Regions from separate parts of the Comamonas trifloxystrobinivorans genome, predicted to be linked through region 1. Evidence: predicted binding sites of a transcription regulator. Region 1 holds the regulator's gene; each other region holds the start of a gene.
The links. The regulator FNR, encoded in region 1, switches genes on or off when oxygen is low (the NO sensors DNR and NnrR bind a similar motif). The targets are predictions, from matches to a motif close to TTGATNNNNATCAA.
Positions count from the first base shown of each region.

Region 2: dsrO (sulfate reduction electron transfer complex DsrMKJOP subunit DsrO) is a predicted target of FNR. The motif match lies at 5,687-5,700, and genes of this name have one in related genera.
Region 3: ACFIQF_RS08890 (PHA/PHB synthase family protein) is a predicted target of FNR. The motif match lies at 3,789-3,802, and genes of this name have one in related genera.
Region 4: ACFIQF_RS24630 (DUF7933 domain-containing protein) is a predicted target of FNR. The motif match lies at 2,104-2,117, and genes of this name have one in related genera.

Region 1 is NZ_JBHZGV010000009.1:150,344-157,891, reverse strand. It holds gene hemN (oxygen-independent coproporphyrinogen III oxidase) at 1-1,359, opposite strand, end outside; gene fnr (fumarate/nitrate reduction transcriptional regulator Fnr) at 1,511-2,233, shown strand; gene ACFIQF_RS12540 (universal stress protein) at 2,379-2,822, shown strand; gene ACFIQF_RS12535 (malonate--CoA ligase) at 2,950-4,506, opposite strand; gene ACFIQF_RS12530 (enoyl-CoA hydratase/isomerase family protein) at 4,574-5,371, opposite strand; gene ACFIQF_RS12525 (Bug family tripartite tricarboxylate transporter substrate binding protein) at 5,388-6,410, opposite strand; gene ACFIQF_RS12520 (malonyl-CoA decarboxylase) at 6,572-7,548, opposite strand, start outside.
Region 2 is NZ_JBHZGV010000022.1:49,641-57,188, reverse strand. It holds gene ACFIQF_RS21750 (helix-turn-helix transcriptional regulator) at 1-197, opposite strand, end outside; gene ACFIQF_RS21745 (tetrathionate reductase subunit A) at 468-3,668, opposite strand; gene nrfD (NrfD/PsrC family molybdoenzyme membrane anchor subunit) at 3,765-4,805, opposite strand; gene dsrO (sulfate reduction electron transfer complex DsrMKJOP subunit DsrO) at 4,819-5,586, opposite strand; gene lepA (translation elongation factor 4) at 5,962-7,548, shown strand, end outside.
Region 3 is NZ_JBHZGV010000006.1:217,999-225,546, forward strand. It holds gene ACFIQF_RS08860 (ATP-dependent helicase) at 1-162, opposite strand, end outside; gene ACFIQF_RS08865 (hypothetical protein) at 432-1,139, shown strand; gene ACFIQF_RS08870 (GTP-binding protein) at 1,136-1,708, shown strand; gene ACFIQF_RS08875 (roadblock/LC7 domain-containing protein) at 1,705-2,103, shown strand; gene ACFIQF_RS08880 (hypothetical protein) at 2,229-2,588, shown strand; gene ACFIQF_RS08885 (AEC family transporter) at 2,738-3,700, shown strand; gene ACFIQF_RS08890 (PHA/PHB synthase family protein) at 3,916-5,682, shown strand; gene ACFIQF_RS08895 (bifunctional enoyl-CoA hydratase/phosphate acetyltransferase) at 5,803-7,245, shown strand; gene ACFIQF_RS08900 (acetate/propionate family kinase) at 7,274-7,548, shown strand, end outside.
Region 4 is NZ_JBHZGV010000008.1:143,082-150,629, reverse strand. It holds gene ACFIQF_RS11200 (MFS transporter) at 1-838, opposite strand, end outside; gene ACFIQF_RS11195 (LysR family transcriptional regulator) at 994-1,959, shown strand; gene ACFIQF_RS24630 (DUF7933 domain-containing protein) at 2,147-2,893, shown strand; gene ACFIQF_RS11190 (hypothetical protein) at 3,118-3,717, shown strand; gene rsgA (ribosome small subunit-dependent GTPase A) at 3,887-4,870, opposite strand; gene ACFIQF_RS11180 (4a-hydroxytetrahydrobiopterin dehydratase) at 4,882-5,226, opposite strand; gene ACFIQF_RS11175 (M48 family metallopeptidase) at 5,223-6,524, opposite strand; gene orn (oligoribonuclease) at 6,585-7,208, shown strand.

The DNA.
Region 1 (7,548 bases):
CCGCGTGCGGTCGGCTTGCAGATACTTGTCAAACACCATGGCCACGCCGCGCACAAAGTACCAGCCCAGCTCGGTCACATTGATCGCCTCTGGCGTGATCTCGACCAGGCCCTGCTCCACCAAGGGCTGCAGTTGCTCCAGCTCAGCGGCAAAGTACTGGCGAAAATCGACCAGCCATGATTGCTCGACCGACTCCAGCACCACCGTGCCCTGGCACATCAGGCTCATGATCACGCAGCGGCGCAGCATGTCGTCCCGGCCCAGCGCCAAGCCGCGCACCACGGGGATCTGGCCTTGGTCGATCAGGTCGTAATACTCTTCCAGCGTTTTGGCGTTCTGGCTGTAGGTGGCACCGATTTTGCCAATGGCCGACACGCCCAGCGCCATCAGATCGCAATCGGGTTGCGTGCTGTAGCCCTGAAAGTTGCGGTGCAGGCGCCCTTGGCGCTTGGCCACGGCCAGCCCATCGCCAGGCAAAGCAAAATGGTCCATGCCCACATAGACATAGCCCGCCGCCTGCAGACTCTCCAAAGCCATCGCCAACATGGACAGCTTGTCGACCGGGTTGGGCAGCTCCTGCACAGCAATGCGGCGCTGGGGCTTGAAGCGCTCGGGCAAATGTGCATAGGCGTACAGCGCAATGCGATCGGGGCGCAGCAGACAGACTTGCTCCATGGTGCGGGCAAAACTGGCCGGTGTTTGCTGCGGCAGGCCGTAGATCAAATCGATATTGATGGACTCAAAGCCGATGGCGCGCGCCTGCGCCACCAAATCAAACACCTGCTCGGCGGGCTGCTCTCGGTGCACGGCTTTTTGCACCTGCGGGTCAAAATCCTGCACGCCAAAGCTCAAACGGTTAAAGCCCACACTGTAGAGATGGCGGAGTCGCGCCGGCGTCACTGTTCTGGGATCGACCTCTATAGAGTATTCGCCCCCCGGCTGCAGCTGAAAGCGTGCACGCACCATTTCCATCAGGCGTGTGAGTGCTTCATCACTCAGGAAGGTTGGCGAGCCGCCACCCAGATGCAACTGGCTGACAGGCTGATTGCTGCGGCAATGCGCCAACTGCAAATCGAGTTCGCGCTCCAGATAGTCCAGGTATTCGTCGGCGCGCTCGGGGTGCTTGGTGATAATCTTGTTGCAAGCGCAGTAGTAGCACAGCGACTCGCAAAACGGTATGTGCACATACAGCGACAACGGCACCAAACGGCTACCCAAACCAGCACTGCGCTGCTCCAGCGCTCGTCGGTAGCCATCCGCATCAAAGGCTTCAACAAAGCGGTCTGCGGTAGGATACGAAGTGTAACGCGGGCCGGATACATCGAACCGGCGCAGCAAGTCGGGGGTCAAGGCCATCATGATCTCTCTTCTTTTAGAAGCTGCAATGTGCCGCAAGCGGACGCCCATGTCCTTGACTTATGTCAAGGATCATTTTTACGCCTCCGTACACAATGAGGCTAAGTGTGGAACCTTTGTTTCTACACAATTTTTTGTAACCGGATATTGACACATGACACCCAACGCGATCAAAGTGGCCTGCTCCAACTGCAATCTGCGCGAGTTGTGCATGCCCGTCGGCCTTTCATCCGATCAAATGGATCGTATTGACGAGCTTGTTGCCACCCGCCGCAGAATCAAACGAGGAACCGCCCTGTTCCGCAATGGCGAGGCTTTCAACTCGCTCTATGCGATCCGCACCGGTTTTTTCAAAACCACCATCGCCACCGAAGATGGTCGTGACCAGGTCACCGGCTTCCAGATGGCGGGCGAGATCATCGGGCTGGATGGCATCGTCAACGACCGCCATTCCTGCGACGCGATTGCGCTGGAAGATGCGGAAGTCTGCGTCATGCCCTATTCCACGCTCGAAGAGCTCTCGCGCGAAGTCAACGCGCTGCAGCACCACGTGCACAAGGTGATGAGCCGCGAGATCGTGCGCGAGCACGGCGTCATGCTGCTGCTGGGCAGCATGCGTGCAGAAGAGCGCCTGGCCGCCTTCCTGCTGAACCTGGTGCAGCGCCTGCACACGCGCGGCTTCTCGCAGTCCGAGCTGATCCTGCGCATGACGCGCGAAGAGATCGGCAGCTACCTGGGCCTGAAGCTCGAAACCGTCAGCCGCACTTTCTCGAAGTTCGCCGAAGAAGCCATCATCGAAGTCAAGCAGCGCCACGTCCGTATTCTGGATACGGACAAACTCCATGCGCTGGTTAACAACCAGCACTGCGGCGTGTAATCACAGCGCCAAAACACCTGCATCAGTGCTGATTTGGCGCAAAGTCTGGTAGTTATGCATGCGCTAAGGTGATCGGCTCGCTGCAACCAGTGCTCGCCAACTTTTCCCGGCGGGTGCTCTAGCCCACACCAAAAAGGAGCTGCTGATGTACCACCATATTCTGCTTGCCACCGACGGATCGGAACTGTCCAACAAAGCGGTGCAACACGCACTGGCACTGGCCAAACTGGGCAAGACGCAAGTCACCGCCGTCAATATTTCGCCCAACTATCCGCGCAGCTATTTTGAAGGCAGCACGAATGCTGATCCGGCCGAGATCGCCCGGGTGCAAAAAGGCTGGCTGGATTCGGCGCAGGCCGTGGTCGACAAAGTGGTGGCCGAAGGCGCCAGCGCGGGTGTGCCCGTCAAGGCCCTGGTGGTGCAGTCCGATCTGGTGGCCGAGTCGCTGCTCCGAGTGGCCGACAGCGAGAAGTGCGATCTGATCGTCATGGCCTCGCACGGCTACAAAGGCCTCAAGCGCCTGCTGCTAGGCAGCGAAACCCAGCATGTGCTGACGCACGCCAAGGTGCCAGTGCTGGTACTGCGTTGATCGCATAAGCACAATTACAGGCCCACGCGCCCAACCCCCCAAAAAAAGAGAAGGCTCCCGGCCTTCTCTTTTTTGCGTCCATGGACACCATTGCAGCCGCCAGCTGGGCTGACGGCTGTGGCCGGATTCAGGCCTTGAACAGATCCTGGTACTGCGCGCGCAGCAGGTTTTTCTGCACCTTGCCCATGGTGTTGCGAGGCAGCTCGGCCACCACAAAGCAGCGCTTGGGGATTTTGAAATTGGCCAGCTGGTTTTTCAGCGTGCTGATGATGCCGTCCGCATCCGGGCTCTGGCCGGGTTTGGCAATCACCACGGCCACGCCGACTTCACCAAAATCCGGGTGTGGCACGCCTACCAGCGCACTTTCGGCCACGCCGGGCAGCTCGTTGATATAGCCTTCGATCTCGGCCGGATAGACGTTGTAGCCGCCCGAGATGATCAGGTCTTTGCTGCGGCCGACAATCGTCACATAGCCGCGCTCGTCGAGCTTACCCACGTCGCCGGTCTTGAACCAGCCATCGGCGGTGAACTCTTCGGCCGTTTTCTCCGGCATGCGCCAGTAGCCGCTGAACACGTTGGGCCCTTGCACCTGGATATTGCCAATCTCACCCACCGGCAAAGCCTGGCCATCGTCGCCATGCACACGTACGCCCACGCCGGGCAGCGGAAAGCCGACGGTGCCACCGCGGCGCTCGTCCTGGTGGTTGTAACGGCTGTCGGCGCGGTAAGGGTTGGAGACCAGCATGATGGTTTCGCTCATGCCGTAGCGCTCCAAAATCGTGTGGCCGGTGCGGGTTTGCCACTCGCGGAAAGTCTCGATCAGCAGCGGCGCCGAGCCCGAGATGAACAAGCGCATGTGCTTGGTGCTCTCTTTGCTGAGTGCCGGCTCCGCCAGCATGCGCACATACAAGGTGGGCACGCCCATGAAAACCGTGGCGCGCGCCATGGCCGCGATCACCGCCTTGGGCTCGAACTTGGCGAACCAGAGCATCTTGCTGCCGTTGAGCAGTGCAGCGTGAATGGCAACGAACAGGCCGTGCACGTGGAAGATCGGGAGCGCATGGATGAGCACATCGCCTTTTTCCCAGCCCCAATAGTCTTTCAGCATCACCGCATTGCTCAGCAGGTTGCCGTGGCTGAGCATCGCGCCTTTGCTGCGGCCCGTGGTGCCGCTGGTGTAGAGAATGGCCGCCATGTCATCTGCGGTTTTAACGGCTGGCTCGTGCTCCTCGGCACAGTGCACCGCACGCTCCAACAAGGTGCCGCTGCGGTCTTCGCCCAGTGTGAAAACGCTTCGCGTGCCGCACTGGAAAGCAATTTTCGAGACCCAGCCAAAGTTTTGCGGCGAGCACACCACCACGGCCGGCTCGGCGTTGGTGATGAAGTATTCGATTTCAGCGCTTTGGTAGGCCGTGTTCAGGGGCAGGAACACATAGCCGGCGCGCAAGGTGGCCAGGTACAGCGCCATGGCTTCGACCGATTTTTCCACCTGCACCGCCACTCGGCTGCCGCTCGGGATCTTCAGACTGTCCAGCAGGTTGGCGATGCGGGCGCTCATGCGCTCCAGATCGCGCCAACTGTAGTTCAGCGGCTCGCCGCTGGGGGAGGTGGTTTCGACCGCCACCTCGTCCAGATTGCTGGGGAATGCGTCGCGCAGTGCGCAAAACAAATTGTGATTTTTCATGCTTGTCTTCTTGCTTGGTGGTGTTGTACGCGGCTGTGCTCACCGCTTTCAAAATAAAAATCAGCCCTCAAAATTGCGCCGGGCGCTTGGCGATAAAGGCGGCAATGCCTTCACGGTGTTCGGCCGAATCGGCGTACGCATAGGGCTGCGCCAATGCGGGTGCCGCTATATCGCCAGCCGCCAAGGCGCGCAGGGTTTGTTTGTTGAGCCGAGCCGCCTGCGGCGCCAGCCGTGCAATGCGCTGCGCGGTTTCATCCACATGCTCAGCAAGCGCCTCAGCACTTTGGCAGCGGCTGAGAAAACCGCTGGCCAGCATGTCGGCAGCGCCAAACACTGCGGCTTCCAACAGCATTTGCCGCGCCTTCAGGCTGCCGATCTGGCTGGCCACCAACGCAGCTTCTTTGGGTGCCATCGGAAAACCGAGCTTGGCAATGGGCGCACCAAATTTGGCGTTGTCGGCTGCAACGCGGATGTCGCAGCAGCTGGCGATCTCCACGCCTGCGCCCATACATGCACCACGGATGGCGGCCACTATCGGCACATCGCACTGCAGCATGGCGTTCAGGCCGGCCCAGACTTCGTCTTCATGGAAAGCGGCCAAGGTGTCGGGCGCAAAGCGAAAGCTCTCGTACTCGGAGATATCACCGCCTGCACAAAAAGCCTCGCCTGCGCCTTCGACCACAATGCAGCGCAGAGCCGTGTTGCGCTGCAAGCTTTCAAACACGGCCCGCAGCTCGCGCCACATGGCCCGCGACATGGCGTTGAGCTTGCCGGGGTGGTCCAACACCACCCGCACCACGGCCGCGTTTTGCGCCGCACCGCTCTCACCCGTTTTCCAGTGCTCCACCCGAACCTGACCAGCCATCCACCCGCTCCTGTTGCTATTCGATCTTGGCGCCCGAGGCTTTTACCACCTCGGCCCAGCGCTTGACCTCATCATTCACAAAGGCCGCAAACTGCGGCTGCGTCATGCTGCCATAGTCGGCACCGTTTTTCGCCCAGACGGCCTTGATTTCTTCCGAGGCGCCCATGCGTTGGATCTCTTCGAGCATGCGCGCCTGCACTTCGGGCGGCGTGCCTTTGATGGCCCACAGCCCGTACCAGGTGGTGACCGTGTAATCGGGCAGGCCCACTTCGGCCGCGCAAGGCACATCGGGCAGCGAAGGGTTGCGTTTATTGCCCGCCACCATCAAACACTTGATACGGCCAGCCGCAATGTGCGCGGCCGATGAGCCCAGGCCGTCAAACAACATGTCCACATTGCCAGCAATCAGGTCTTGCAGCGCCGGGCCCGCTCCCTTGTAAGGCACATGCATGATGTCGGTTTTGCTCTGAATTTTGAACAGTTCGCCAGCCAAATGGTGGCTACTACCCGCGCCAGCCGATGCATAGCTCATCCTGCCGGGGTTGGCCTTGATCTGGGCGATCAGCTCCTGCATGGTGTTGGCGCTGACTTTTTTGGGGTTCACCACCACCACCTGTGGCACGGTGGCCAGCAGCGCCAGCGGCACCAAGTCTTTTTGGATGTCGTAATCGAGCTTGGGGTAGACCGAAGGCGCAATCACGTGGTGCGTGCCGCCCATGAAAAAATGGTAGCCGTCGCTGGGCTGGCGCGCTGCAAAGCTGGCGCCCAAGGTGCCGCCAGCGCCGCCCTTGTTGTCGATCACCAAGGTTTTGCCCGTGGTTTTGGCGAACTGCGACGACAGCGGGCGCGCAAACGCATCCGTGCCACCGCCAGCGGGAAAAGGCACCACCCAGGTGACCGGCTTGTTGGGCCAGTCTTTGGCACTGTTGGCCAGCGCCCATACCGGCAGGCCTGCGGCCGCCATGCCGGCCGCCACCTGGCCGAGAAAATGCCGCCTGGGCTGACCCTGCCAACCCATATCTTGCTTGTGCTTATTCATGCTTGTCTCCTTAATGTTGTTGTACGGCCCGCTTGGGCGCATGGGCTTGCGCTTTGGGGCCGCTGGATTCACTCACTGACACTCGCTCTCTCACCCTGGCCCGCCGCGCAGCTGCGCTGGCGAACCATCAACCCTTTCCTATTTTTGGATGGCCAAGACGCTCAGGTCTTGGCTTGTGACTCAATGGCTGACGACACCGGCACCTTGCCTTGGGCCAGCAAGGCGCGGTGCTTGTCCAGGCGCTTCAGATCGTAGAGATAGTTCACCATCAGGCCATAGGATTGTTTGACGCCCTTGGCCGACGGATCGCCCGCCCAATTGAGCCGCTCCACGCGCGCGCCATTGCCCAGGTGGAAGCGCGCCACCGGGTCGGCCGGACGCTCTTTCACCAGGGTTTTTCCCAGGTACACGGCCGCCGCATGCTGCAGCAATTTGGCTTGCGGGCTGGCCACATCCAGCTCCAGCGGCTGCTCGCAAGCGGCCAGCCATTGCGCAGCGCTGGCTGCTTCGTCTCCCAGGGCCTTGGCCACTTCGCCTCGCAAGCGCTTGTCGGCCGATTCCCAGACGGCGTCGGCGTTCTTGCCCAACCAGCTGCGAAAACCCGGAATCGGCGACAGCGTGGCAAATTGGCGCAGCTTGGGGAACTCCTGCAGCAACTGCTCGACCACGTTTTTGATGAGCGAATCGCCAAAGCTCACGCCGCGCAGGCCAGTTTGCGTATTGCTGATCGAGTAGAAAATCGCCGTGCTGGCCTTGCTCAGATCGGCCGCGGCGGCCTTTTCGTCGAGCAGCGGCGTGATCGAGTCCGACATCTTGTCGACCAGCGCCACCTCCACAAAAATCAGCGGCTCATTGGGCAGGCGCGGGTGGAAAAAGCCGTAGCAGCGGCGGTCGCTGTCGAGGCGGTTTTTCAGGTCGTCCCAGCTGCGGATGTCGTGCACCGCTTCGTACTTGATCAGCTTTTCGAGCAGCGATGCGGGCGAATCCCAGTTGAGGCTGCGCATCTCCAAAAACGCCACGTCAAACCAGGTCGAGAACAGGTATTCCAGATCGGCGTCGAGCGCGCCCAGCCAGTCGTTGGCCTTGAGCTGTGGCAGCAGTTCGGCGCGCAAATCCAGCAAAAAGCGCATGCCTTGGG
Region 2 (7,548 bases), on a different contig from region 1:
TACGAGGCCATGGCGACGGATGGGTCGCCGCGCTCGATACGCGCCATCGTGGGCTGCGATATGCCCAACTTCTTGGCCCACTGCGCCTGCGACTCGCCCCGCCGCTTGCGGGCGATGACGATGTTCTGCGCCAGCTGCTCAATTTGCTGGAGCACCGCTTGCGGGTAGTCGGCGGGGGACGTGTTTTGTCTGGGCATGCATAGATGTTAGGCTTTTTCTGATTTTGTGTAAATCTATGAATTTTTAAAATGATTTGCAGTGATTTTTGAGGATTCTATTCATAGATATTGATTTATTGCAAATTTCCAGTCATGTATGAGTAAGGATGGAAATTGCTCAAGTGCACGGTAAGCTGACGTGGCTCGCCCAGGCTTGAGGGGCTGAAGATGGCAAAAAGGCCCGGCGCGTGCGCGCTCGGGCCTGTGTCTCATCGCACTTGCGGATAGGCAGTTCGTCTCAGCCTGCGCTCAGATTTTCCGTACCTTCACTGGCAAACCTTGCCGCACCACGGCGCCCGATACCCAGTCGATCCAGACATTGTCTTTGGCGGGGCGCGTGGGGTCGGCGAAGCCCAGTGTGTTGAGATTCACGCCCTGGCCGTGTTGCGGGTTGGCGTGCGTAGATTTGCCATCTACGACATGCGCTACCGTGCCCAGTTGCTTGTGGCCGTAGCCGTGTTCGATGGCGACAGCGCCCGGCGCAATGCCGGTGCGCACCAGCGCCACGCCTTGCAGTTGGCCGCCGGGTGTGCTGAGCTCGATGTGGTCGCCGTTGGCAATGCCCAATCGGGCGGCGTCGTCCCGGTTCAGGCTGACGGGGTTGTGCGGGTGCACCTGGCGCAGGCGCGATGCGGCGATGGACATGCTGCTCATCAGGTTGGATTTGTAGCTGGTCATGGTCAGCGGCCAGTCCTGCTCGGTAAACACCTTGCGCATGTCCGAGCCGTCGGCCAGGCGCGTGGGGTACCAGGTGGGGCAGCCGCTGTAGCGCTCGCCGGTCATGGAGTGGCGCATTTTGGCCAGGCCTTCGTGCCAGAAAGTGGCGGGAAACTTGGCCTGCAGTTTGAGCTGCTCGCCTTTCCAGGCGTCTTCCACTTTGTCGAAGCGGCCGCCGCGGCTCATCACCATGGCGACGCGGCGTACCTCGTCGGGTTTGAGGCGTTGCTCGACAGCGGGCATCCAGCGCGTGAGGCCGGTGATGGCGATGTCGTCGTCACTCGCTTCAGGTACCGGCTTGCCGGCCTGGTAGGCGATGTTGCACATGCCGCGCAGGTAAAAGTCTTCGGCACTTTCCAGATCGAGCGGCTCGCCGTCTTTGGTGGACATGGCGTTTTTGCCGAAGCCGGGCAGTTGCAGCTGCTTGGCCACAGCAAAGATGAAGCTTTCCAGGCTGACGGGTTTGCCGTCGGCCGTTTTGGCGGTGGCGGCGTCAACCGTGGGCCAGCGCACGGTGCTGCTTTTGGCGATGACATCGGCCCAGGGCGCGCCAATGCCCCAGCTTTCGTAGGTGACGGTGTCGGGCACGATGTAGTCGGCCAGTGCCGAGGTTTCGTTGATGAACGGGTCGACCGAGACAAACAGCGGCAGCTTTTTCACATCTTTGATGCTGGCGGCCAGCGTATTCTCAAAGCCGCAGATCGCGTAGATCGGGTTGCTCATGTGGTTGATCCAGGCCTTGACCGGGTAGGGGTAGCCCAGTAGGCCGGCGGCCAGCATTTCGCTCGACAGCCCGCCAGGTGCTGGATACCACGGAGCCTGGGCCGGATAAGGGTTTTGGCCGGCCGCTTTTTTGCGCTGGAACTCGCTGGTTTTCTCGTACGGAAAACGGGTGCGCGACAAGGCCACGCCGCTGGCTTTGACAGCACCGGGAAACTGCGCAAAGTTGTAGCGCGGGCCGGGGCCAAAGGGGCCGAAAGGGCCGGCGTCCATGACCCAGCCGCCTTTGACGTTGAGGTTGCCGATCAGGTTGTTGAGCATGGCAATGGCGTAGGCGGTGTAGAAGCCCGAGCCGTTCATGGTGCCGCCGTGCGAGTTGGCCACAGCCTGCTTGCCGTGGCTGGTGAATTCGCGCGCCAGGTCTTCGATCTCTTTAACGGGCACGCCGCACAGCGCGGCATATTCAGCCAGCGTTTTGCGGTGCGACTCTGCGCGCAGTTTGGCAAAGGCGCTGCACACGGCAATCGGTGCTGGCGCTTCGCTGGCACCGGCTGCTGGGGCGGGTGTGAATTCGCGCTCTACCAAAAGCTCAGCGGCTTGTGCCACGGTGTGCGGGGCGAGTTGGCCGCCGGGCAGTTGCACCACAAAAACATCTTGTGCCGGTGTTTTGTCGTCCACCGGCTCGGGCATGGGCAGGCCAATGTCCGCACCGCGCAAGAACTGGCCGTAGCGCGGGTGCTTGGGCTCGTTGATGAGCAAGTGCGTGGCATTGCTCCACGATGCCTCGCCGGCTGCAGCCATGGCGGCCGGGCCAGGCTGGGTGAGGAACTGCATGTCGTAGCGCTCGTGGTCAATGATCCAGCGAATCAGGCCCATGGCCAGCGCCAGATCGCTGCCCGGTTTGACGGGCAGCCAGCGGTTGTTGTCGCCCGCCGCGTGGCTGGACGAGGTAGGCAGCATGGGCGATACCACCACGTATTTATAAGTGTTCTCGTCGCGCGAGCGTGCCTCGGCCAGCTCGCGGCCTACGCGCTGGAAAGGGTTGCCCGATTGCGCTGGCGATGTGCCGATAAAAAGACCAAAGCGGGAGTTTTTCCAATCGGGCTTGCCGTGCGGCATGCCGACCATATCGCCCAGCGCAGCGCCAGTGCCCACGCGGTAGGTTTGGCCGCAATAAGAGCCGTGGTTGGAGACGTTGACGGTGCCGAAGGCCTGTTTGGCAAAGCGGTTGATGAGCGGTGTGCGGCCTTCGTTGGAGGCTTCGGTGAACAGCAACTGGTTGGCTTTGGGACCGTACTCGGGATTGGCCGGGTCGATCAGTGTTTGCACATCGCGGATGGCACGCAGACCTTCAACATGGCCTTCGCCAAACAGGTTGCCGCCTTCGCAGATTTCCTGCACCAGCTGCTCCAGCGAAATCGTCTTCCATTGGCCTGAGCCGCGCGGGCCTACGCGCTTGAGCGGTTGGAGCACGCGGTGCGGTGCTTTCTGGTGCTCCAGCATGGCCGAACCTCGGGCGCAACTGGTGGCACGGCCCTCAAGGCCGTTGTCGCCGCCGAGCATGGCGTAGACATCGCGCACCGGCGTTTCCATCGGTGCAGGATGCGTGGTGGCCAGCGGGTGGTAAGGGTTGCCGGCAATGCGGATGATCTGGTTGTGCTTGGTGTCCACGCGCAGGCGCACGCCGCACTGCGTCCAGCAGCCCAGGCAACTTGACGGGCTGACCACTTGGCCGGGGTGGGTGCTGAGTTGGCCAGTGACCGGGTCGATGCGGAACTCCGGCGTGAGCGAGTTGCCGCGGGTAGCGCTCTTGGTGGTTTTTCCCGAGCTGCCAGTGATCAGCCCTTTGGCACCTTTGGCCACGGTTTCGCCGTAGCCTGCAGCAAATGCAGCCAGGCCGCCGGCAACTGCGCCGCCGCGCAACAGCATGCGGCGGCGGGCGGCATCGGTGTTGCCGGCTTGTTGGCCAGCTGGGGCTGCGGGAGCGGGGGATTTTTGGTTCTTATCTGTCATGTTTGGGCCTCTGGAGAGAAGCGGGCGCTGCAGCCATGTTTGGGCTGGCTGCGAGCGCTGAAATTAGTGGTTGTTTTGGCTGAGGGCGGGGTAGGTTCAGGCGGCGCTCGGCGCTTGGCGGGCGGGGAACAGTTCCAGCGCCCAAGTGGCCATGGCTACCAGGGCCACGCACAAACCGGCTACGCCCAGCATGCCCAGCAGCCCGTCGCCGCCCAGCGGCATGTGGTAGAGGTACAGACCGGCGCCGAACTTGGGCACGCCTTGCACGCCCATGAACAGCGCCCAGCGGAAGGCCCAGGCCGATGCGGCCAGGCCCGTGCCCAGCACCAAGGTGTAGCCCTTGGCGCCCAGGCGGCGCTCGCCCCGCAGCAGCGCTATCACCACCGCAGCGCCAAACACGCCCGAACCGAGCATTGCCATGCGCCACACCGGGAACTCGCGGAACAGGCGCAGTGCCAGATCAAACGAAGGGCTTTGGCCGCTGATACCGTAGATGCCCCAGGTGAGGGCGCTGACAACCAAGGCCGTAGCCAGGCCCAGACCGAGGCTGCGCAAGCCTTGCAGCGCCGCTGCATCCGGCTGCCAGCGGGCAGGCAAAAAGCGGTAGAGCACAAAGCCCATGCCCACGGTGGCGAGCCAGCCGCTGAGCGCCAGGTTGATTGGTACCCACAGCGTGTTCCACAAGGGGCGCGAGCGCACCACCATGATTTCTGCGCCGGTGTAGACCACGATGCTGAGTGTGGAGAGCACCAGCAGTGGGGCGAGCCAGCGCATCAACCCCGGTTTGCCCAGCCACCACAGCGCGCACATCAGCACGCAGAGGCCGACGAAAGTGGGCATCAGCACGGCGCCCAGACTCATCCACGACCAGGGTGTGAGATGTGCATAAAAGTGCCAGAAGCGGGCGGGCTGGTGCAGATCGGCCAGCAAAGCCACGGGCGCAGCAATGGCGCTCATGGCCAGCACCAGCACAGCCGTTGGCAACAGGCGCTGGCGCAGGCCGCCAGTTGGGCCAAAGACGCAGGCAGAGCTGAGCAAGGCCGCGCCGGTGGCAATGCCGACCAGAAAGAAATACTGCACGGCCCAGGGCAGCCAGGCGGCTTCGTACGCAGGGGTCAGGAGTTCGATGATTTGCATGGTGTGACGCCTTTCACAGATGCTCGGCCACCAGGCGCACCGTGGCTTGGCCGTCGACGCCGTTGACGAACTCATCGGGCAGGCCGATGTAGAACACGTGGGGCTTGGTTTTCATGCCGGGTTTGAGGACTTTGATCTCGTCCTTGTGCGCTGCAATGCGGTGGTTGATTTCGCTGTTGGCGTCGTTGAGATCGCCGATCACGCGCGCGCCGCCCACGCAGCTTTCCACACAGGCGGGCAGCAGGCCGGCTTCCAGGCGGTGCTCGCAGAAGGTGCACTTGTCGGCCGTCTGCGTTTCGTGGTTGATGAAGCGGGCGTCGTAAGGGCAGGCCTGCACACAGTAGCCGCAGCCGACGCAACGCTCGTTGTCGACAAGCACGATGCCATCGGTACGCTGGAACGTAGCCTGCACCGGGCAGACCGGCACGCAAGGCGGCTCGTCGCAGTGGTTGCACAGGCGTGGCAGGCTGACCATGGCTGGCGCGCGCTCTGGCCGGTCTACCTCGTACTGCAACACCGTGGTGCGGAACTGGCCGATGGGCGGCTGGTTCTCTACCGAGCAGCTCACGGTGCAGGCCTGGCAGCCAATGCATTTGCGCATATCTACCAACATGCCAAAGCGCTTGCCCTCCATGCCAGGGCGGCGGGCCGGTTGAAAGCTTGGGTCGCCGGGTGTAACTGCTTGTGCCGAGGCACTGAGGCCAAAACCGGTGGCCAGGGCTACCAAATCTTGCAGAAAGGATCGTTTGCTGGGGTTTGTCGTGGTGCTGATGTCAGTCATGGGAGCCTCGCTCAGAGATATCGCTACAACGAAAACTGGCATGAAATAAGTTTTCGATATATCGATATGCGAAATATGAGTGATAAATTGACTGAATGTGTTGATGCAAGTCATGCCAGATTGCGGTCGTAACCAAAAATGCGGCCGCTCGCATGCGCTGCCACCCGAGCGCCTGGGCAGGAGGAGGTGGGGCGGGTTGCGCGACAGCGGGCGAGAAAAGCCGTTTCAGCCCCTGGAGCAGCAGGCCCGTATTTCCGGGGTACTTTGCTTTTTTGCCTACAATGCTTGCTTTTGGCTGGCCCTGGTCAGCCGCTTTGGCGTGCCTGCAGCTCTGGCAGGACGCATGCTCCCCCGGCCCTTCTTTGTTTGTCGTTGATGCAGCACATTCGTAACTTTTCCATCATTGCCCATATTGACCATGGCAAGTCCACCCTGGCCGATCGTCTGATCCAGCGTTGCGGCGGCTTGGCCGAGCGCGAGATGGAGGCGCAGGTGCTGGATTCGATGGACATCGAAAAAGAGCGCGGTATCACCATCAAGGCGCAGACCGCGGCTCTGCAATACAAGGCCAAAGACGGCAAGGTTTACAACCTGAACCTGATCGACACCCCCGGCCACGTGGACTTCTCGTACGAAGTCTCGCGTTCGCTGTCGGCTTGCGAAGGCGGCCTGCTGGTGGTGGATGCATCGCAGGGCGTGGAAGCGCAGACGGTGGCCAACTGCTACACCGCACTCGATCTGGGTGTGGAAGTGTTTGCCGTGCTCAACAAGATGGATCTGCCGCAGGCAGACCCGGACAACGCCAAGGCCGAGATCGAAGATGTGATCGGCATCGACGCCAGCGACGCGATTCCCTGCTCGGCCAAGACCGGCATGGGCATCGACGAGATTCTGGAAGCCATCGTCACCAAGGTGCCGCCGCCCAAGGGCAACCCCGATGGCCCGCTGCGCGCCATGATCGTGGACAGCTGGTTCGACCCGTATGTGGGCGTGGTGATGCTGGTGCGCGTGGTGGATGGCGAGCTGAAAAAGGGCGAGCGCTTCAAGATGATGGCCACTGGTGCGGCCTACGAAGCCAACAATGTGGGCGTATTCACGCCGGCCAACTCGCCGCGTGATTCGCTCAAGGCAGGCGAGGTGGGCTACATCATTGCCGGCATCAAGGAGCTGAAAGCGGCCAAGGTGGGTGACACCATCACGCTTGAAAAGAAGCTGCCCAACAACCTGGGTCCGGCCGACAAGGCGCTGCCCGGCTTCAAGGAAGTCAAGCCCCAGGTGTTTGCCGGTCTTTACCCGACCGAAGCCAGCGAATACGACCAGTTGCGCGATGCGCTGGAAAAGCTGCAGCTCAACGATGCGGCGCTGCAGTTCGAGCCCGAAGTCTCGCAGGCGCTGGGCTTTGGTTTCCGCTGCGGTTTCCTGGGCCTGCTGCACATGGAAATTGTGCAAGAGCGCCTGGAGCGCGAGTTCGACCAGGACCTGATCACCACCGCGCCCAGCGTGGTCTACCAGGTGCTCAAGGCAGACGGTGAGCTGATCGACGTGGAAAACCCCTCGAAGATGCCTGACCAGGGCCGTATTGAGGAGATCCGCGAACCGATCGTGACCGTGCACCTGTACATGCCGCAAGACTATGTGGGCCCGGTGATGACGCTGGCCAACCAGAAGCGCGGCGTGCAGATGAACATGGCCTACCACGGCCGCCAGGTGATGCTGACCTACGAGATGCCGCTGGGCGAGATCGTGCTGGACTTTTTCGACAAGCTCAAATCGGTCTCGCGCGGCTATGCGTCGATGGATTACGAGTTCAAGGAATACCGCGCCTCGGATGTGGTGAAGGTCGATATTTTGCTCAACGGCGAGAAGGTGGATGCGCTGTCGATCATTGTGCACCGCTCGCAATCGGTGTACCGTGGTCGTGCGGTGGTGGCGAAGATGCGTGAGATCATCAGCCGCCAGATG
Region 3 (7,548 bases), on a different contig from region 1:
GATGGCGGCAATCTTGCGCGGCGCGAGGCCCGTTTCGATCAGCCGGGCGATCTTGTGCGTGATGACACGGGTCTTGCCCGAGCCCGCACCGGCCAGCACCAGACACGGCCCTTGCGTGTAGTGCACTGCTTGGAGTTGGGCGAGATTGAGGCCGGCAGCCATGGGGCAAACACCTTCGACGAAGAAAAAAGCAAAGCCCACAAGAATAGCCGCAAGCGCTGCCTGCTGCAGCCGCGTGGCTTTGTAGAAGTAAAATTGTTACAAAAAGTGCACGTTCTATCGTATCGATTGTCAACCAATGTTGGTAAATCGGCGACAGCGGTCGGAAAGGCTTGCAGGGAACTGACAAGCTTCTAGAATTCCCCATAGCGCCCACTCATATCTGAGTCGGTGTCTTATAAATTTTATCTATAACAGGCTGGTAATCTCTCATGCTCACTGCCGGTATATCCGCAGAATTGCTCACGCCCAGTGTTCGGCATCGCTTTGTGCAGCTGTTCGGCGTGGCAGCGCGTAAATCGGTGCTGTCGTGGAAAGAAGTGCCGCGTGACCGATCGCAGCTGCTGATGATCGACCAGGGCATGGCCGATGCGATTTCCTCGCTGGGCTCTACGCCCTGCGTCATTGCGGTGGGCAATGTCGGCAGCAGCCTGTTGGCCAACGCCTCATGGGTGGGCCGGCTCGAAGTGGGTTATACGCTGGGCGATCTGATCGATGTACTCGACCGCGCCGCCGTTTTCCTGCTCGATTGGGAAGCGCGCCAAAAGGTAATGGCGGCCCGCGCGCCCGCGCCAGTTGCCGAGCCCCAGGCGGGCGCAGCGGCCAAACAGGAATTCCTCTACCAGCTCAAGGCCTGGGTGTCGATGGGTGCGCCGTTCAATAACGGCGCCTGCATCCGGGCGTTGGCTTTGCTCTCGCGCGAGCCGGTGTCGCTGGGCCAGTTGTGTACGCACAGCGGCCTGGATGTCAACACGGCGCGTAGCTTGCTGGTCGAGCTGGGCAACCGCGGTGTGCTGCGTGGCGTAGCCAAGCAAAATCAGCGTCCGGCAGCCTCCGCAAGCACCCGCCAGCCAGTACACTCCAGTGGATTATTAGGCCGACTGGGCCGGTGGATTCGCGGAGGAGGAAAGGCGTCATGACTCAGGAGATGGACTGGGAAGCGCAGCAAAAGCTGTCGCTGCCGCGTATCGCTTTGTGCGGGCCCATGGGCATCGGCAAAACCACCGCAGTGCGTTCACTGTGTGGCGAGCTGATGTCCAACTCTGACGTGCGCAACCTTGACCGCGCCACGCACGCCAAAGATTTCACCACCGTCGGCACCGAGTTCGGTGAAATCGACCTGGGCGGCGGCGAGCGCGTGCAGATCTGCGGCTGCCCGGGGCAGGAGCGCTTCAGCTTTGTGCGCCAGTGGGTGTTGTCGGTGTCGATGGGCGTGTTCATCATGGCCGATATGAACGACCCCAAGGCCCTCGATGAGACCACGCATATCCTGGCCGAAATCAGCCGCCTGGAGACCGCGCCTGTCACCCTGATTTTGAGCGCGCGTGACGCCAACGCTACACAAATTGAAACATTCGCGCAAGGCGTGTATTCTGCGGGCTACGGCGTTGTGCCGATCCTGCAGGCCGATCCGCGCAACCGCGATCAGTTGCTGGAAGTAATGAGTGTGCTAGTTTCCATGCTGTCCCTGCAAAGCGAGAATTCATGACCGCATCTCAACCCATGATCCCTGCCCAGGTGGTAACGGCAGGCCAGCAGGCGCTGGAAAAACTGATTGGTCCGGTAGACGGCGTGCGTGTGGCTTTGCTCAGCACCCCCGATGGTTTCGAGATCGCTTCGCTGCGCACCAATAGCGAGCTGCAGCTTAACCGCCTCTCGGCCATGGCAGGCTCGCTGATGGCCATGGCCCGCGCCGTGGGCCGCGAAATCAACCACGCCGGCTGCAAGCGCCTGACCTTCGAGACCGACAGCGGCGTCGTGGTGTTTCAGATGGTCACCTCCGAATTTCCCTGCATTTTGTGCATGGTGCTCGACACCAGCGCCGTCCTGGGCCGCGTGCTCTGGGCGGCGGCCGAAGTGGGCACCGAGATGAACAAGGCCTGAGGCCACGCTGGCCCGGCGCGCCGGGCCGAAAACTGTTTTTCTGCCAGCAAAAGCTGACCCATGCGTAGCATTGGCCGGGTGGGACCAGCAACGACAAACAGCCAGTGTGTGAAGGGGTGAGATTTATGGCATCGGTACAAGACGCTTTGACCCAACTGCTGACCGTTGATGGCGCCATGTGTGCCGCCCTGGTCGACAGTACCAGCGGCATGCTGCTGGGCAGCGCCGGCTCCGGGCTCGATCTGGAGCTGGCCGCCGCGGGCAACACCGAGGTGGTGCGCGCCAAGCTCAAGACCATGAAGTCGCTGGGTCTGAATGACTCGATCGACGACATCCTGATCACGCTGGGCTCGCAATACCACATCATCCGCCCGATGGCGCAAAAAGAAGGCCTGTTCCTCTACCTGGTGCTCGACAAGCAGCGCAGCAACCTAGCACTGTCGCGCCGCAAATGCGCGGAAGTGGAGAAGCTGGTCACGATCTGAGCGGCCACGCGCCACACGATCAACCCCAAACCTGCCGGTGGCGCCCACCAGCAGGTTTTTTTGCGTCTGGCGCCACAAATTAGTGCCTCTGGTCTCGCGCGCAACAGCGCCGGCCGCCGAGCCTGGGCACAAATCGGCACAATACGCCGGTGCTGTCTGTCTTTCTCGTCACCTTTCCATTTTTTGCCCTGGTGCTGTGCGGCTATCTGGCCACGCGACGCGGGGTTTTCCCGCTGTCGGCGATAGCGGGCGTCAACGCCTTTGTGCTGTATTTTGCGCTGCCTTGCATGTTGTTCAAGGCGGGTTCTTCGCTGCCGTTTGAGCAGCTGATGAACGTTCCGGCGCTGCTGCTGTTCATGCTGTGCCAGGTGTTGATGGTGGCCGGCTGCGTATTGGCGGCCCGCAAGAGCGGAATGGATTGGAACAACAGCGCCTTCGGAGCCCTGGTGACCACTTTCCCGAATACCGGCTTCATGGGCTTGCCGCTGCTGGTGGCGCTGCTCGGCGAGGCGGCGGCCGGCCCCAGCATTTTGGCGATGCTGGTGGACATGGTGCTGACCACGTCGCTGTGCTTGGCCTTGTCGCGCCTGGACGGTGCGGCCGGCAATATGCGGCCGGCGCTGGCCAAGGCATTCAAGGGCGTGCTGAGCAACCCGATGCCGTGGTCGATTCTGCTCGGCGCTCTGGCCTCGTTCATGCAGTGGCGCTTGCCGGTTGCCATCGACAAAACCGTGAGCCTGTTGGCCAGCGCGGCAACGCCCGTGGCTTTGTTTGCGGTGGGCGCGGTGCTGGCGCGTTCCAAAATGGTGCAGGCCGAATATGCCAAGCCGTCCAGCTACGTGCCACTGGCGCTGGTCAAACTGTTCGTCCACCCGCTGCTGGTGCTGGGTCTGGGCCACGCCGCCATTGCGCTGGGTCTGCCGGTGGACCCGTTTGCGGTGACGGTGCTCAGCCTGGTGGCAGCGCTGCCAAGCGCCAGCAATGTCACCTTGCTGGCCGAGCGCTATGGCGCGCACAACGGCCGCATTGCCCACATCATTTTGGTGAGCACGGCGCTCGCCTTTGTCAGCTTCTCCGTCGCGGTGCGCTGGCTGACGCAAGCGGGCAGCTGAGAGCGCCAACCCGCTCCGAGCGCGGAAAGTTCCCGCGCCATCGTTCCATGGGCGGCACCAATGTGTCGCAAGCCCAAGTCCTGAGACATTGATTCAAGTCATGCCCGCCATGGGCGCTCAAACCCACAATCGTTTGGGTTGTTGGTTTAGCACTAGGAGCGCATGTGAAAGAACACAAGGATCTTTGGTCCCTTTGGAACCAGACGCAGCGGGGTATGGAAGACACCTGGGACGACCGGGTGCGCGGCAAGCTCAGCCGCAGCATCATGGGCCTGTCGCCCATGGCGCTGAACCTGTCGGCCGCCGACTGGCTCATGCATGTGGCGGCAGCGCCTGGCAAGCGGCGCGAGCTGGCGCGTTATGCCTTGCATTTGAACAACCGGGTGGCGGCCAGCACTTTCAAACAGGAGCAGGCAGTGCAGGACGAAAGCGCGGGCGAGACCGACCGCCGTCTTCGCTCGGCCGGCTGGTCGCAGTGGCCCTATCGCACCATCAAGGAGAGCTTCAAGGCCTCGGAAGAATGGTGGAGCTCGGCCGTGCAGGTGGAGGGCATGACGCGCCACAATCAGCAGATGGTGAATTTTTTCGCCCGCCAGTGGGTCGATGCACTGTGCCCGGCCAACTGGCCTTGGTGCAACCCTGAAGTGCTGGCCAAAGCCCGTGACACCAAGGGCCAGAGCCTGCGCGATGGCCAGAAGTACCTCTGGCAAGACCTGGGCCGGCTGGCGCAGCAGTGGGTGGAGACACCGGTGGAAAAGCTGCCGCCGCTGGAGTTCGAGGTGGGTAAGGACGTGGCCGTCACGCCCGGCAAAGTGGTGTTCCGCAACCACCTGATCGAGCTGATCTGCTACACGCCGAAGACGGCCACCGTGCACCCGGAGCCCGTGCTGATCGTGCCCTCGTGCATCATGAAGTACTACATCCTGGACTTGTCGCCCAAGAACTCGATGGTGCGCTACCTGCTGGAGCAAGGGCACAGCGTCTTCATCGTCTCGTGGCGCAACCCCACCGCCGAAGACCACGCGCTCAAGATTGAAGATTACCTGAGCAGTGGCGTGCTGGCGGCCATGGCGGCCGTGCAGTCGCGCAGTGGCGCCCAGCGCATCCACGCCATGGGTTACTGCCTGGGCGGCACCTATCTGGCCATTGTGGCCGCCACCCTGGGCCGGCTGGCGCGGCAGAAAAAGCGCGAGCGCAGCGAGCAAGAAAAAGCGCTCATCCCCGAGCAATTGCCTGAGCTGGTATCGGTGCTGCTGCTGGCCGCGCAGACCGATTTCACCGAGCCTGGCGAGCTGGGCGTGTTCATCGACGAAGACCAGCTCGCCACCTTGCGCCAGCGCATGCAGCGCAAAGGCTATATGTCGGGGCAGGACATGGGCAGCTCCTTCCAGTTTCTGTCCTCGCGCGAGCAGGTCTGGTCGCGCAGCATGCGCCGCTACTGGCTGGGCGAGCCCGAAGCCGGTTTTGACCTGATGAGCTGGAACTCCGACCAGACGCGCCTGCCTGCCGCCATGCACACCGAGTACCTGAGCTCGATGTTCCTCGAAAACGCCTTGGCCCGTGGCCAGTACCGCTTTGCCGGTGCCGCCGTGGCGCTGATGGATATTGCGGTGCCGCTGATGGTGGTGGCCACCACCAAGGACCACGTGGCGCCTTGGCGCTCGGTCTACCGCATCCACCTGCAAACCAGTGCGCCGGTGACCTTTGTGCTGGCCGCCGGCGGGCATAACGCCGGCATTGTCTCCGAACCCGGCCGCCCGCGGCGCAGCTACCAGATATCGACCGAAACCGATGAACAGGTCTGGACCGATCCCGACGAATGGGCCGCCACCACGCCGGTGGTGCAAGGCTCCTGGTGGGAAGCTATGCACGCATGGTTGAAGCAGCACTCGGGCGAGCGGGTGGCTCCGCCAGCAATCAAACCCGAATACGTGCTGGCAGACGCTCCTGGCGACTATGTGATGGTGCGCTACTCCGATTGAGCGCCTGCCCGCGCCGCTGCAAGCCCGCTCCGGCGTGCGCAGCGGCGCTGTTTTTTCCCCTCTTCTTTTGATTTTTCTGATGTCCTGGGCGGCTGCTGCCAGCCACCAGGCGGAGAACCTATGACCGATCCTCAAAACGCTGGCAACGCCGGCGAATGGCTGGAAAACCTGACCTATGACGAGCTGCAAGTGGGCCAGAGCGCGCGCTTGCTGCGCACCTTGACGGCAGACGATATCCAGGCTTTTGCCGCTGTGACCGGCGATGTCAACCCGGCACACATGAACCCGGCTTACGCGCAAGACACCTTGTTCCACGGCATCATCGCGCACGGCATGTGGAGCGCGGGGCTGATCTCGGCCTTGTTCGGCACCGAATTCCCCGGCCCTGGCACCATCTATCTGGAGCAGCAGTTGCGTTTCAAGCAACCAGTGCGCGTGGGCGATACCTTGACGGTGGTGGCCACCGTGCTCTCCAAGGACGATGCCAAAAAGCGCGTGGAGATGGATTGCAGCGTCACCAACCAGAATGGCGCTCTGGTCTTGCAAGGCGTGGCCAAGCTGTTGCCGCCTGCCAGCAAAGTGCGCCTGCAGCGCACCAAGGCGCCGCTGTTCAAGGTGTTCGACCCTGAGGCACGTCACAACGCACTGTTGGCCAAAAGCAAGGGGCTGGAGGCGCTGCGCTGCGCGGTGGTCCATCCCTGTGATCCCGGCTCTTTGCAAGGCGCCCTGGATGCCGCACGCCAAGGCCTGATCGTGCCGGTGCTGATCGGGCCTGTTGGGCGCATTCGCAAAGTGGCGGAAGAGGCGGGTATCGAGCTTGAGGGCGTGGAGATCATCAGCGTCGAGCACAGCCATGCTGCAGCGGCCAAGGCTGCCGAGCTGGCGGCCAGCCACCAGGTGGAGTTGATGATGAAAGGCAGTTTGCACACCGACGAGTTGCTGCGTGCGGTGCTGGCCGAACCGGCCCTGCGCACCGGGCGGCGTTTGTCGCACGTCTTCCGTTTTGATGTGCCGCTCTACAGCAAACCGCTGCTCATTACCGATGCAGCCATCAACATCAGCCCCAGCCTGAGCGAGAAGGCCGACATTGCGCAAAACGCCATCGACCTGGCGCGGGTGCTGGGCGTGGAGTTGCCCAAAGTGGCCGTGCTGGCGGCGGTGGAAACAGTGGCCGCCAACATGCCTTCCACCTTGGATGCCGCAGCGCTGTGCAAGATGGCCGACCGTGGCCAGATCACGGGCGGCATGCTCGATGGCCCGCTGGCGTTTGACAACGCCATCTCAGCCGAAGCGGCGCGTATCAAAGGCATCCGCTCCGAAGTGGCGGGCGATGCTGATGTCTTGCTGGTGCCCGATCTGGAAAGCGGCAACATGCTGGCCAAGCAGCTGGAGTATCTGGCGGGCGCCAGCGGCTCGGGCGTGGTACTGGGCGCCAGAGTGCCGATCGCGCTCACCAGCCGGGCCGACGGCCCGCGGGCCCGCGTGGCCTCGGCTTTGCTGGCCTTGCTGATGGCGCATGCACGCCGCCGAATCGAAGCCGACAACGCCTGGAAACGCGGCTGACAGCGCAGGCAAGCACAAGGAGAAAACCATGGCCATCTTGGCAATCAATTCCGGCTCGTCGTCGCTCAAATTCTCGCTCCACCCGGTGGCCCAAGGCCAGGTGCAGGCGGAGCTGCTGGCGGGTAATGTGCAAGGGCTGGAGCCCGGCGGCAAGCCGCATATTGGCTGGAAATACCGCGGCCAGAATGTGCAGCAACCGCTGGAAGTGGCGGCTGGGCGCACGCCTTTTGAAGAGGCGTTGGAGCGGCTGCGCGGGCTGGTGCCGATGCTCGACCAATACGCGCCGCTACAAGCCATTGCGCA
Region 4 (7,548 bases), on a different contig from region 1:
GCAGAACAGTGGCCAAGCTGCCCAGTGTTATCCACAGCGCACGCACCACGCCGCGGTCAGCCAGCTTGCCGCCGGCAATATTGCCTACGGCCGAGCCCGCACCAAACAGTAGCAGCGTTACCGCCACGCCGGTATTGCCCATATGGGTGATTTGCGAGAGCAGCGGCTCCACATAGGTGTAGAGCGCAAACACGCCTCCATAGCCGAACACCGTCATGCCCAGGCCTAGCCACAGCGGTGTGCTGGCGAGTACGGACAGCTCATCGCGCAGTGCGGCGGGCGCTGCTTGCGGGAGCTTGCGAGGCACAAAGCTTGCCAAAATTGCCAGCGCTACGACGCCCACCACAGCCACGGCGGCGAACGCCATGCGCCAGCCAAAATGCTGGCCGATCCAGGTGCCGGCCGGCACGCCGAGCAAGGTGGCGAGCGTCAGGCCGGAGAACATCAGCGCAATGGCCGACGCCTGCTTGTCTTTGGCGACCAGGCTGGTAGCGACCACGGCGCCTACGCCGAAGAAGGTGCCGTGCGTCAGCGAGGTCAGCACGCGTGCTGCCATCAGTGACGCATAGTTGGGCGCAAACACCGCGGCCAGATTGCCTGCGATGAAGATCAGCATCAGACTCAGCAGCAACTGCTTGCGCGGCCAGTGGCGCGTCAGCAAGGTGAGCACGGGCGCGCCCACCGCCACGCCAAAGGCGTAGCCGGAGATGAGCGTGCCAGCGGTCGGAATGCTGATGCCCAGATCTTGGCTGACCTGGGTGAGCAAGCCCATGATGATGAATTCGGTGGTGCCGATGCCAAAGGCACCGGCGGCGAGTGCCAGCAGAGATAAGGGCATGGGAGAGATCCTTTCAGTACCGGCGCGGCCTGCGGGCGGCGCCTGGGAAGGAGGGAATTGTGCAGAGCCGCAAGGCCTTTGTGTAGCCGGAACAATGGAAACGCATTTGTGCTGAAATGGCACAAATACCCGCCACCTGAGCCAGGAGCCAAAACATGCGCCATAACCCGCCCACCAGCGTTCCGCAGTTCGACATCAACCGCTCCGGCGAGCTGGAGGTCTTTGTGCAGGTGGCCGAAAAAGGCAGTTTCTCGGCCGCAGCGCGGCATTTGGGCGTGTCGCCTTCGGCGGTGAGCAAAATCATGGCTCGGCTGGAAGCACGTTTGGGCGCGCAGCTGCTGCTGCGCAGCACGCGGCGCGTACAACTCACGCCCGAAGGCAACCAGCTCTACGAGCGCGGCCAGCGCGTGCTGGCCGATTTGAACGATCTGGAAAATGCCGCTTCGCTGCACAGCGTGCCCAAGGGCGTGGTGCGCATCAACGCCAGCACTTCCATCGGCCAACTGCTGGGGCCGCTGATTCCGCAGCTCATGCGCGACTACCCCGAACTGGTGCTGGACCTGAGCTTTACCGACCAGGTGGTGGATTTGATGGAAGCACAGGCCGACATCGCCATCCGCTGGGGCAAGCTGCCGTCGTCAGACGTGGTGGCGCGCCTGCTGGGCCACACCCGGCAAGTCATGCTGGCAGCGCCTGCTTACCTGGCTGCGCGGGGCACGCCGCAAACGCCTGCCGATCTGATGGCGCACACCCGCATTGGCTGGAACTACCAGCGCACCGTGCCGCACTGGCCGTTTACGGTAGATGGCAAGCCGGTCGAGATTCCGATTGGCGAGGTGCTGCGCGTGAACGATGGTGACGTCATGCGCAAGATCACCATCCAGGGCGCGGGCATTGCGCGCCTGTCGCTCTACCACGCCTGGGACGACATAGCCGCTGGCCGGCTGCAAGTGGTGCTGGAAGCCTTCAACACCGGCGTGCTCGAACCCATCCACGCCGTCTATCTGGGCAAGCCCGACCAGCTGCCGCCACGCACCCGTGCCGTGCTCGATTTTCTGAAAGCGCATGTGGATCTGCGCCATGCGGAGCAGTTGCCGGCAGAGTGGATGCTGGCGGTATAGCGTGGCTTGCCCTGGGATGGCCCGCTGTGGCTGAAAGCGCTGTCTAGCACATATTTTTTGAGTGGCACTAAACCCGCTGCGAAACCATACTTTCTGTTGCAGCCAGCGACGGGTACAGATACGATATTTTTAAAACATCAATTGTTGTTTCAAATCAATATATATTTTTTATCAAAGAGGTGGGGTGATGCAGAAGAAGCGATCAAAACCTGGGTTCGCGGTGCCATTCCGTGCATTGGCCGTTGTTGTGTTGGGGCTGGGAGCTGCAGCAGCGGCGATGGCACAGACTATGCAAGCACAAACTTTTGCCTATAGCGCTGCATTTGCATCGGACAACATTACAGCCGGTGGCACAACGACCTTGACCGTGACTGCTACGGAAACCAGCAATAACGCTTCTAACCCCAATTGGACGAGCAGCACCTACGAACTGCGCTTGCCCGCACCTTTGGTGGTAGCGCCCGGGCCAGTCACCAGCTTTGCAGGCAGTTGTACCTCAGCACCGATCGCAGCGCTGGATGGCACGAACGTGCTGAGCTTTGCCCATGGTGGTACCGATCCAGGGGGCACTTGCTTGATCAACGTGGATGTGACTTGGCCGAAATCAGCAGAACTGCTCTGCGGCCCAACGGCAAAGGTGGTAGCAGCCTTTGTGGCAACCCACCCGCAAAACGCCACGTCTTACCTTGCAGCCACTGCGCCATTGGCTTGTGCTGATGCACCGGTAATCACCGGTCCTGCCGGTCCCGCCGGAGCCGCTGGCCCTGCCGGCCCTGCCGGAGCCACTGGCCCAGCAGGCCCGGCAGGAGCTACCGGCCCTGCCGGACCAGCGGGTGCTGCCGGCCCGGCAGGTCCGCAAGGCCCGGCTGGCCCTGCGGGCGACTGCTGCACCAAATCGGGTGCACTCAAACTGAGTGATTTGGTCAAACCGTAAAGGAGCGGGTGATGCCTTTACGCAAACATTCAATGGCGCGCTGCCTCCATTCGCTGGTGTGGCTGGTGGTGGCGTTCATGGGTATGGGGCAGGCCCATGCCCAGATAGCAATATTTAAATTTGATAGCGCCGCCTTTAGCTCTACCACAGTGGTGCCTGGGCAGACGGTGGCCTACCAGTTCAGTATTTCGAACGATACGGGCTCTTCTGGGGGGCAATTCTCCATGAACATAGAGCTTGCCCTGCCTTTGCAGGTGGCCACTACAACGCCCACCATCAGCTGTGGCAGTGGCGCGGCCAGCATCTTGGCCGCACCGATGAACGACCGCTTGCGTATCGAAGGGAACCTGCCCTTATCAGATACCTGCACGGGAAGTTTTGATGTCACCTGGCCAATACACGGCGCGCCATTGTGCGGCACAAACGGGGGCGGTACGGCGGCCATCAACATCAAGCTGTCCGGGACGGGTTCGTCGGCGCAAGGCCTGGCGCGTTCGGCCACGCTGAGCTGTACCCAGCCCTATGTGGTAGTGAATGGAATTCCAGGGCCAGCAGGCCCAACCGGCCCGACAGGCCCCGCAGGGCCAGATGGTGCAGCCGGCCCTGCAGGACCGGATGGTGCAGCCGGCCCAGCGGGCCCGGCCGGTGTGGCAGGCCCCCAAGGTCCGGCAGGTCCAGCAGGCGCTTGCGGCAACACCAATGTTTGCACTGCAGCAACGCCAACGGCGGTACCGGTGGGCGATGGCGTGTGGCTGCTGTTGGTATCTGCTTTGCTCGCGCTGGTGGCTTCACTGCAGCTGCGCCGGGGGACCTCAGAGCGCTAGCGCGCCAGGCAACCTGCCAGTACGAAAAAGCCTTCGACTAAATCTCGAAGGCTTTTTTCTTTGGTGTGGCACGGCAGGCTCTGAGCGGTGGCTTTGGAGTTGAGGCTGGCGCAGGCCAAATGCTACGGCGTACGCAGCAAGGCTTGAGAGCCAGCAGCGCAGGGCGCTCTCAATACTGCGTCAAATTCAGCTCATCAAACAGCTCGCTGTAAATGCGATAGCGGTTGGGGCTGATGGGCAAGGTGTCGGAGCCGTGCTCTACCGCGTCGATCACGCCGCAACCGGGCTCGTGCAGGTGGGTGCAGTTGTAGAACTTGCAGTCTTTGGCGTGCGCGCCGATGTCGGGCATGCAGGCGGCCAGTTGCGTAGGCGCAATGTGGTAGAGGCCGAATTCCTGAAAACCGGGCGAGTCGATGATGGCGGTTTGGCGCTCGGCATCGGCCCAGTACAACGTGGTGCTGGTGGTGGTGTGTTTGCCGGTGTTCAGCGCTTGCGAGATCTCGTTGGTGGCCACGTTGGCGCCGGGGATCAGCAAATTGATCAGCGTGCTTTTGCCCACGCCCGAGGGGCCGAGCACCAAAGTGGTTTTGCCGGCCAGCAAGCCGTAGATGGCTTCGCGGTCTTCCTCGTCAGCGCCTTCCAGGGCCAGCGGCAGCACCATGTAGTGCGGCGGGTCGTCGGCCTGGTCGCGCATGGTGCGGTAAGGCTCCAGCCTTTCCCAGGCGCGCAGAAAAGGCTCTTCCAGATCCATCTTGTTGAGCGCGATGATGGGCGTGATGTGCGCCGCCTCGGCTGCAATCAGGGCGCGGGCCAGCTGTACCTCGCTGAACACCGGCTCGGCGGCAATCAGGATCAACAACTGGTCCAGGTTGGCGGCAAAGGTTTTGGTGCGAATGTCGTCCTGGCGGTAGAAGAGGTTGCGGCGCTCTTGCACTTTCTCGATCGTGCCTTCATCGCCTTGGCCTGGCGGCGGCGCAAGCCACAGCACCTGGTCGCCCACCACGGCCTGGCTTTTCTTGCCGCGCGGGTGGCAGATGCGGCGCTCGCCGTCCGGGGTTTCTACCACGCAGTGGCGGCCGTAGCTGGCCACCACCAAGCCGGTTTGCGCTTCGCCTTGCGCCGGGGCGCCGGGGCGCCGTCCATGTTTTGCCATAGGTAAGGGATTCAGGCCAGTTGCAGCAGGGCTTCGATGCGGCGGGCGCATTCAAAATCGGTGGCCGAGAGGCCGCCCACGTCGTGCGTGTTAAAGCGCACCACACAGCGGTTGTAGTGCACCGACAGGTCGGGGTGGTGGTCTTGCGTGTGGGCCACCAGAGCTACGCCGTTCACAAAAGCCATGGTTTCGTAGTAATTGGCAAAGCGGAAAGTTTTCTCGATGGCCACATCGGCACCATCGCCGCTCAGCTGCCAGCCGGCGATCTGGCTGAGTTGCGTCACCACTTCCGAGGCCGTGAGGGCGCGGCGCTTTTTTGTGGACCAGTCTTGTGTGGGCAGGTGGTTGTCAGTCATGGGGCCGATTGTTGCATGGGTTGCAGCTGCTGCATGTGGCTGATGCGCTCGACCGCAGGCGGGTGCGAGTAGTAATAGCGCACATACAGCGGGTCGGGCGTGAGGGTGGAGGCATTGTCCTCGTACAGCTTGAGCAGCGCTGATTGCAGGTCTTGTGCACGGGTTTGCTGTACGGCATAGGCGTCGGCCTCAAACTCGTGTTTGCGCGAGGATTGAGCCATCAGCGGTGCAATAAACCCGGAGAACACCGGAATCACCAGCAAAAACAGCAGCAGCGCCACCGCGTTGTTGGCCGCAGGCACGCCAGGCCGCATGTCGACCACCAGGCTGACGCCCAGCTGGGTGTAGAACCAGGCTTGCTGGCTGAGCCAGCCCAGCAGCGCAAAGCCCAGCAAGGTAATGGCAAACAGCGCCACCATGCGTTTGACGATGTGTTTGTGCTTGAAATGGCCCAGCTCGTGCGCGAGCACGGCATCTACCTCGTCGGCATTGAGCTTTTGCAGCAAGGTGTCAAAGAACACCACGCGCTTGCTGGCACCAAAACCGGTGAAGTAGGCGTTGGCATGGGCGCTGCGGCGGCTGCCGTCCATCACGAACAAGCCCTTGGCCGCAAAGCCGCAGCGCTGCATGAGCGCGGTGACGCGGGCCTTGAGCGATTCGTCTTCGAGCGGTTGGAACTTGTTGAACAGCGGCGCGATGAAAGCCGGGTAAATCACCATCAGCAGCAGGTTGAAGCCTACCCACACGGCCCAGGCCCACAGCCACCACCAGCGGCCGGCAGCGCCCATGAGCCACAGAATCAGCGCAAGCAGTGGCAGGCCGATGATGGCGCCCATGAGCGTGCCTTTGAGCAAGTCGCCCAGCCACAGCGCTGGCGTCATCTTGTTAAAGCCAAAGCGCTGCTCGATGACAAAGGTCTTGTAATAGCTGACGGGCAGGTCGATCAGTCCGCCAATCAGCGCAAAGGCGCCCACCAGCGCCAGTTGCTGCCACAGGCCCACTTTCATAAAGCTGTAGAGCCAGCCATTGAGTGCGTCCAGGCCGCCCAGCAAAGTCCAGCCCAGCAGCACGGCGGTGCCCAGTGCCAACTCCAGCAGGCCAAAGCGGGTATTGGCGATGGTGTAATCGGCCGCCTTCTGGTGCGCCGCCAGGCTGATGCGCTCGGCAAACAGGGCGGGCACTGCATTGCGGTGGGCGGCCACGTGGCGCATTTGGCGTGTGGCCAGCCAGAGTTTGAGCAGCACGCCCAGCACCAGCGCCGCGGCAAAAAGCAAGGTGAACAACAACGATAAGGTCACGAGTGGGGCTGTTGAAAATCAGGGAGCAAACAGTGTAGGGCATCGGCGACAATCGCCCGCATGCAAGACAAGAACACCCCTGACAGCGCCGAACAGAGCGCTCCGCAGCTGGCCAAATCGGACCTGAACCTGGTCTGGCTGGACTGCGAGATGACCGGCCTGAACCCCGAGGAGCACCGCGTGATCGAGATCGCGCTGGTGGTGACCGGCCCGGACCTGGCGGTGCGCGTGGAAGGCCCGGTGATCGCCATCCACCAAAGCGACGCGGAACTGGCCAAGATGGACGCCTGGAACCGCGGCACCCACGGCCGCAGCGGCTTGACCGAACGCGTCAAAGCCTCGACAGTGACCGAAGACGAGGCGCAAAAGGAAGTGCTGCGTTTTCTCAAGCGCTACGTGCCCAAGGGCAAGGTGCCAATGTGCGGCAACAGCATCGGCCAGGACCGCCGTTTTCTGGCCCGCTACATGCCGGAGCTGGAAGCGTATTTTCACTACCGCAATGTCGACGTCAGCACCTTGAAGGAGCTGGCCCGCCGCTGGCGCCCCGAGCTGGTGAGCGGCTTCAAGAAAGCGCAAAAGCACACGGCGCTCGCCGATGTGCATGAATCCATCGACGAGCTGCTGTACTACCGGGCGCAGTTTTTGCAGATGGCTGCGCCAGCGGCTCCGACAGTAGTTATTTGATGTCGAACTGGTTCAGCTGACAGGATTTCGCTTGCCAAGTTTGGCTACCCTCCGAGCCGCTGCCACCCTGGCAGGCACTGTTACCGGCGTGTCTGCACTCAGCGGGAGATGACCCGCCGCCGCTGCGGGAAAACCCGAAACGTGCGATAATCGCCGCTTCCCCACCAAACAGGTGGGCGATAAGTACATCTCCCTTCATTCTCTGGGCGTCCAGGCCGTGCGATTCGCAGCATGGCCGTTTTGAAGCAAGCCCACGGCACCTCGATTGGCCGATACCGTTTGATGGTTGATGTTTTTACAACCATGAACGGTCCGGGACTGCGTTGCGAAACGCGCAGCG